DNA from 3 places in the Streptomyces sp. NPDC090442 genome. Region 1 is predicted to be linked to each of the others. Evidence: riboswitches for the same ligand, from Rfam matches in the RefSeq annotation. Region 1 holds a riboswitch; each other region holds the start of a gene.

Region 1 (2,263 bases):
CGCCTCAACTCCTGATGTGGGCGTGACATTTGAAGACAACTCCTAGTGCCGGAGTTGAGCCGGACGTACTCCGCTGCACGCAACGTCGACCACTGCACCGGGGGGCGATGGGCTATTGGCGAGCGCCCTCAGCCCAGAGCGTGGGAACGGTCCCGGGTATCCAATGAGCGACTGACCTGTGCGCGTCAACGCAGACGTATTGCTTCCCTTGGTAGACCACTACGTCCCCCTTGGAGTACGAGCGGCCAACGCCCCATAAAGGCGCCGACTTCGCGACTTCCGCCATGAGATCGCCCCTCACGAGCCCGACATCCCGCCGACCGCCGAAGATCCTTGCATGGCGTTACGTCGACAAGCTACTCCTCTGGACAAGAGAAGGTCGCGTCCCCGTACAACCCGTACCTTGTGATCCGTCCTCGGGTGCGCCACATGGTGCGCAGCGTCGGCTTCACCGCTACGACAGGATGCCCCGGAACACCGGCCGGTTCGGATGCCGTTTCCGTCCGCGATGCCGTGGCGGCCATCACTTTCGGGAGAGCGGTTCGATCGCCACCGAAAGCTCCTTACCGATGTCGAGAACCGGCACCCCATGGCTTCGATGGAGCCGGCCCGGAGCCCTCGGATCAACAACCCCTGAGCAATCCCGTCACCTCGAAGATCATCATTTTGAGAATTCCCAGCAGATCTTGACTCAGGGTTGACCTTTTCCCGGCAGGGTTTGTAGGGTCTCTGACGCATGCACCTCGTTAGGTGAGGCGTCTGCACGGACATAGGCCACTGACCCTAAACGTCGAAAGACGCCCCGGTTCAGGACAGCTCTTCCCGGACTAAGGGTTGAGCCCAAGTGGCTCCCGCGAGGCGGGCACGCCGTGCAGTGCTAAAGCTCTGTCGAGAGAGGTGCCGGGGCTCTTTGTGAGCGCCTTCTCCTTGCCTCTGTGCGTGTTCCCACGGCGCCCCCGTGCGCCTTGAGCAGCAGGAGGTGACGACGATGCGAAAAGACTCCGCCGGTTCTCGGAGCGGTGATTCGTCATGCGTCAGTACGTCGTCACCTTCCGCTGGCTGCTGATCACTGCTCGGTCACACCCGTTCTCCGCGGTCCTTCCGGGCTGTCCGGGGTCCGACTGAATACTTCCCGGCGCTTGCGCTGCCACAAATAGGACGCTCACCTACGGGTGTTCACCGAGCATGCCCAATTTTCGCTCGGCGCGCCCTGCGGATAACTCCGAAGAGGTTTTCCCATGAATCGTAAGGACATATTCTTCTACGCCCGTGCCCTGTTGGACCGGCCGGACGGCGACGCGTTCACAAGGCTGATGCGCAGTGCGCCGCCGGCCGACATCGCCGACGTCCTCTGCGACAGCTCACCGCAGCGGCTGGCCGCCGTCCTGACGCCGGCTCCGGCCAAGGACCAGGCTCGTCTGTTCGTCGAGCTTCCGGACGCGCAGCAGGACGCCGTCCTGGCCGCGATGCCCGAGACCGCGGTGGTGTCACTGGTTTCCGCGCTGCCCTCCGACGAGCGGGCCGACCTGTATAACCGACTCAGCCCGGAACGCCAGCGCCGGTTGCTGCGGTCCCTGGCCCAGGCCGAGCGCGATGACATACTGCGCCTCGCGTGCTACCCGGAGGGCACCGCAGGCGCGGCCGCCACCTCGCAGTACGCCACCGTCGCCGCGGGCATGACCGTGGCCGAGGCCCTGCGCACGATCCGTACCACCGCGCCGGACAAGGAGACGATCTACGCGGTCTACGTCCTCGACGACGCGGGCCGTCTGCGTGGCTCCGTCTCCCTGCGTGACCTGGTCCTGGCCGCCGACAACGCCTCGGTCGACGAGCTGATACACCGCGGCCCCGTCACCGTGCGCGCCGACGACCCTGACGAGAAGGTCGTCGAGTCCGTCCGTCGCTACGATCTGCTGGCTGTTCCCGTGATCAACCGGGACCACCGCATGATCGGCATTGTCACCGTGGACGATGCCATGGACATCGACCACGAGCAGGACGCCGCCCAACTCGCCCGTTACGGCGGCACCTCCGCCCCGGGCGGGCCCGACCTCGATCTGTGCGCGTCGCCACTGCGCCGGATCTTCGGCGTCCGTGTGTTCTGGCTTGCCATCCTCACCGTGTTCGGCCTGGTCACCAGCACCTTCGTCGCGGCTCAGGAGGAAATGCTCGAAGAGGTCATCATCCTGGCCGCCTTCATCGCCCCCATCGTTGATATGGGCGGCAACACCGGAAGCCAGACCGCCACTCTCGTTCTCCGTTC
Region 2 (2,263 bases), on a different contig from region 1:
AGCAGCAGGAAGACCGAGGCGGAGGGCAGCAGCACCCCGGCGAGGGTCTGCACGCCCTCGGTGAGCAGCCCGAGCGGGGAGCCGGGGATGACCACGATGATCGCGGCGGCCAGAATGAGCCCGGCGAAGACCGCGTAGAAGCCCTTGGCGCTGCGCACGCCGCGGTGCAGCGAGTGCTTCAGGCCCAGCACGTCGCCGATGGCGTAGGCGGTGGAGAGCGAGACGGCCGAGGCACCGATGATGGAGGCGTCCAGCAGGGCGATGGCGAACAGCACACCGGCGGTCCGACCGGCGTACTTCGTCAGGCCGGCGGCCACGTCCTCGGCGTCGGTGAAGTTGCCGAACTCGCCGTGCCCTGCGAACGCGGCGGCGCAGAACCCCATCATCGCGGCGGCGCCGACGACCACCACGGCGATACCGATCCACAGGTCGGCCTTCTCGTAGCGCATGAAGCGCGGGGTGATGCGCTTGTCGATGACGTAGGACTGCTGGAAGAAGAGCTGCCAGGGGGCGACGGTGGTCCCCACGATGGCGATGATCAGCAGCATCACGTCCGACAGTTGGGAGTGGTGCGGCAGGCCCGGGACGACGAAGTCGTGCGCCATCTGCGCCGCCGGCGGGTGCACGATGAAGTAGATCGGCACCAGCAGCAGCGACCCCGCGCACAGGGCTATCGCGGTGCGCTCGAACCGGCGGAACGAGCCCGTCGAGGCGGCCATCACCACGATCGCCGCCGCCACCAGCACGCTCGGCACCTTCGGCAGCCCGAGGTAGCCGACCGCGAGGGTGATGCCGATGAACTCGGTGACGATGGTGAGGGCGTTGAGCAGGAAGAGGTCGATGACCGAGAACGCGCCCCAGAACTTCCCGAACCGCTCCAGGATCAGCCGGGCGTGCCCGACCCCGGTGACGGCGCCGAGCCGGAGCACCATCTCCTGGTTGACGTAGAGCACGGGGACGAGCAGCAGCAGGGTCCACAGCAGGCTGGTGCCGTAGTTCTGGCCGGCCTGCGTGTAGGTGCCGAAGGCGCCGGCGTCGTTGTCGCCGACCATCACGATCAGGCCCGGACCGACGATCGCCAACAGCGTCTTGAGCTTGGCCGACAGGCCCCGGCGCGGGGCGGTGTCGCCCTGCCGGATGGTGCCGAGCGCGCCCCGGATGTCGCCGGTGTGCGCCTCGTCGAGGACCGCGGAGGACGGCGTCGGGGTGGGCGGTGCGGTGGTGGACAGTTCGGTCATGACGGCCTCCCGGTCCCCCGTCCGGGGGAGGTTCGGGGGCACGCGGCGGCACCGTTCCGCGGGTGGGCAGCCCGGGTACCGGGACGGCGGGGAAGCCGTACCGGTGGGGCCGCGGGCGGGCGGAAGCGGGCGTGGAGACGAGGGGTGTTACCGCGTGCCGGAGGTCAACGAGGACATACGGATGCGGGGCCAACTGTGGCCCGGACTACTGCAATGGCCGTCCATGTCTCTCGCCTCCTCCCGGCCGGGGCGCCCGGGGCGCCATGACGGACACGGCAAGGAGCGGACCGGCGCGCGGGCCGGCTCACCCCTACTCGTCAGAGCTTTGGCACTCCACGGCGTAATCCCCTTGCCGGGGCAGCCACTTGGGGTCACCCCTTAATCCGGGGAGACCTGTCCTGAACCTGGGCGTCTCTCGACGTCGTGGGGTCAGTGGCCTGTGTCCGTGCAGACGCCTCACCGAACGAGGTGCCTTCGATTTTCTCGAACGTCCAGCAGCATACCGGTCTACTTGCACATTGACGCAACTACTTGACCGAACCTTGACGGCGGACACGTCGGCGAATCCGGCGCCACCACCCAGCGGTTGGGGTGACGAGCGGGACAACCACGCGCCGATCGGGCCGAGTTGAACGACACACCTCGGACTCCGCGACCGGGAAGCCCCAGGCGGGGCCCTCGACCGTGCCAACCAGGCACCAACCCCCGCCGGTGCCTCCCGCGACTCCCACCCCTCAGGCCGGACCGCCCGGACCCGCGCCCTGGGCCGAGGGGTCACCCCGCACCAGCACCGAGGAGTGAGGTGCGCGAGCCGCCCCTCGATCACGTTCCGTAACAGACCGCCGCGCATCCATGGGCAGCCCCGCCCCGGGAGTGTTAGAAATAGCAGCATGGCCGCAGGGTCCGGCCGATATCGGCGCGCAACGGTACGGTCACTGACCGAACGACGCCCGCAGAGCGTCGCGGGGCAGGTCTTCCTGCTCCAACTCACCGTCGGCCTCCTGATCGTCCTGGGCGCGCTGGCG
Region 3 (2,263 bases), on a different contig from region 1:
CCCGCGTGCGGATACCTGGGGCCCGGAGGCGGTCAAACAGTGCGTCGCGGCCGGCGTGGGCCTGGCGCTGATCTCCGAACACGCCGTCGTCCACGAACTGCGCGCCGGCACCCTCACCGCGCTGCCCGTCACCCCGACCCCGCGCCCCCGCCCGATCAGCCTCGTCCACCGCCGCGACCGCCTGCTGTCCCCCGCGGAACGGGCGTTCCTGGACGTGCTCCGCGGCGTGCGGCACTGGCCGGGGGAGCCCGACGACGACCCCGGAGCCCCTGCTCCCGCAACGTGAAGGACTCGGGCAACCCGCTTGACCACGACGTGCTCTCCCGGTCGCCGACTGCGCGTCAACCAGTCTTCCCCCAGGAGTAGTTGAGCTGAGCATCGCCGGCCAGGCAGTCCAGGCACGCGCGCCCGTCCCACCACAACTCCCAGGCATGGCGACTCGTCCGCCCACCTCCGCCAGTCAGACCGCGCGGCGCCGGTCAAGGTTGAGTCAAAGAGTTGCGTATCCATGCAAGTACGGGGGTAGGATTTCAGCCGTTCGAAGAGAAGAAACAGAGGCACCTCGTTCGGTGAGGCGTCTTCGCGGACACAGGCCACTGACCCCACGACGTCGAGAGACGCCCAGGTTCAGGACAGGTCTCCCCGACCTAAGGGGTGACCCCAAGTGGCTTCCCCCGTACGGGGATTACGCCGTGGAGTGCCAAAGCTCTGACGAGTTGGGGTGAGCCGGTCATCGTGGACCGGCCTGCTCTTTGCCGTGTCCGTTTGGCGCCCGCGTGCGCCCCGGCCGGAAGGAGGCGAGAGACACCATGGACGGCCATTGCAGTAGTCCGGGCCACAGTCGGCCCCATATGCGTATGTCTTCTCCGATGTCTTCTTCGACCTCCGGTACGCAGTAACAACCTCCTGCTCGATATAGGCACCCTCCCCCCACGCACCCGTGCGGCCACCTGCCGTGCCGGGGCGCTGTGCTGCGCGTTCGCAGGGGGATCGTTGCCGCGTGCCCCAAACCTCCCCCGTTGGGGGACGGGAGACTTCCATGACCAACCTGACCACCACCACTGCCACGCCATCGACTCCGCCGCAGTCCAGCGCGGTGCTCGACGACGCCCACATCGGTGACATCCGCGGTGCGCTCGGCACCATCAGGGTCGACGACACCGCCCCGCGCCTGGGGCTCTCCGCCAAACTCAAGACGCTGCTCGCGATAGTCGGCCCCGGCCTGATCGTGATGGTCGGCGACAACGACGCCGGCGCCTTCGCCACCTACGGCCAGGCCGGCCAGAACTACGGCACCAGCCTGCTGTGGACCCTGCTCCTGCTCGTTCCCGTCCTCTACGTCAACCAGGAGATGGTGCTGCGACTCGGCGCCGTCACCGGGGTCGGCCACGCGCGCCTGATCCTGGAGCGGTTCGGCAAGTTCTGGGGCGCCTTCTCCGTCATCGACCTGTTCCTGCTCAACGCGCTGACCCTGGTCACGGAGTTCATCGGCATCACCATGGCCGCCGACTACCTGGGCCTGCCCAAGACCGGCTCGGTGATCCTGGCCGCCGCCATCATCATCGCCTCCGCCTTCACCGGCTCCTTCCGCCGCTTCGAGCGGATCGCCGTCGCCCTGTGCATCGGGTCGCTGCTCCTGGTCCCGCTCTACTTCATGCTCCACCCCAAGACCTCGCAGATGGCGCACGACTTCGTCATTCCCACCATCCCCGGCGGCAACGGCGAGCTGGCCACCGTGATGCTGCTGATCATCGGCATCGTCGGCACCACCGTCGCCCCCTGGCAGCTCTTCTTCCAGCAGTCCTACGTCATCGACAAGCGCATCACCCCGCGCTTCATGAAGTACGAGAAGGCCGACCTGTGGATCGGCATCGCCATCGTGATCGTCGGCGCCGCCGCCATGATGGGCCTGGTCGCTACCGCCTTCGCCGGCACCAAGGGCTTCGGCAACTTCACCGACACCGCGGGCCTGATCACCGGCATCGAGGCCAAGGCCGGCAAGGTCGCCGGAGTGCTCTTCGCCATCGCCCTGCTGGACGCGGCGATCATCGGCGCCTTCGCCGTCTCCCTGTCCACCGCCTACGCCATCGGCGACGTGTTCGGGATGAAGCACTCCCTGCACCGCGGCATCAAGGGAGCCAAGGGCTTCTACGCCGTCTACGCCGGCCTGGTCGCCGCGGCCGCCACCATCGTGCTGATCCCCGGCTCCCCCCTCGGCCTGCTCACCCAGGGCGTGCAGACCCTCGCCGGCGTGCTCCTGCCC

What was found. A riboswitch is a leader RNA that binds a small molecule or an ion and turns the genes downstream of it on or off. The one in region 1 is predicted to bind magnesium.
Region 2: linked by a shared signal. The riboswitch ahead of ACIQU6_RS15725 (NRAMP family divalent metal transporter) and the one ahead of mgtE (magnesium transporter) in region 1 are both predicted to bind magnesium.
Region 3: linked by a shared signal. The riboswitch ahead of ACIQU6_RS19905 (NRAMP family divalent metal transporter) and the one ahead of mgtE (magnesium transporter) in region 1 are both predicted to bind magnesium.

What each region holds. Positions count from the first base shown of each region.
Region 1 covers NZ_JBIVXW010000061.1:11,948-14,210, reverse strand. Annotated here, with positions in the region: partial or broken gene ACIQU6_RS32865 (transposase) at 1-46, shown strand, start outside; gene ACIQU6_RS32860 (carbohydrate-binding protein) at 113-286, opposite strand; M-box (ykoK) riboswitch at 736-904, shown strand; gene mgtE (magnesium transporter) at 1,239-2,263, shown strand, end outside.
Region 2 covers NZ_JBIVXW010000019.1:23,066-25,328, reverse strand. Annotated here, with positions in the region: gene ACIQU6_RS15725 (NRAMP family divalent metal transporter) at 1-1,238, opposite strand, end outside; M-box (ykoK) riboswitch at 1,540-1,713, opposite strand; gene ACIQU6_RS15720 (SpoIIE family protein phosphatase) at 2,129-2,263, shown strand, end outside.
Region 3 covers NZ_JBIVXW010000026.1:118,713-120,975, forward strand. Annotated here, with positions in the region: gene ACIQU6_RS19900 (aldehyde dehydrogenase family protein) at 1-286, shown strand, start outside; M-box (ykoK) riboswitch at 555-728, shown strand; gene ACIQU6_RS19905 (NRAMP family divalent metal transporter) at 1,040-2,263, shown strand, end outside.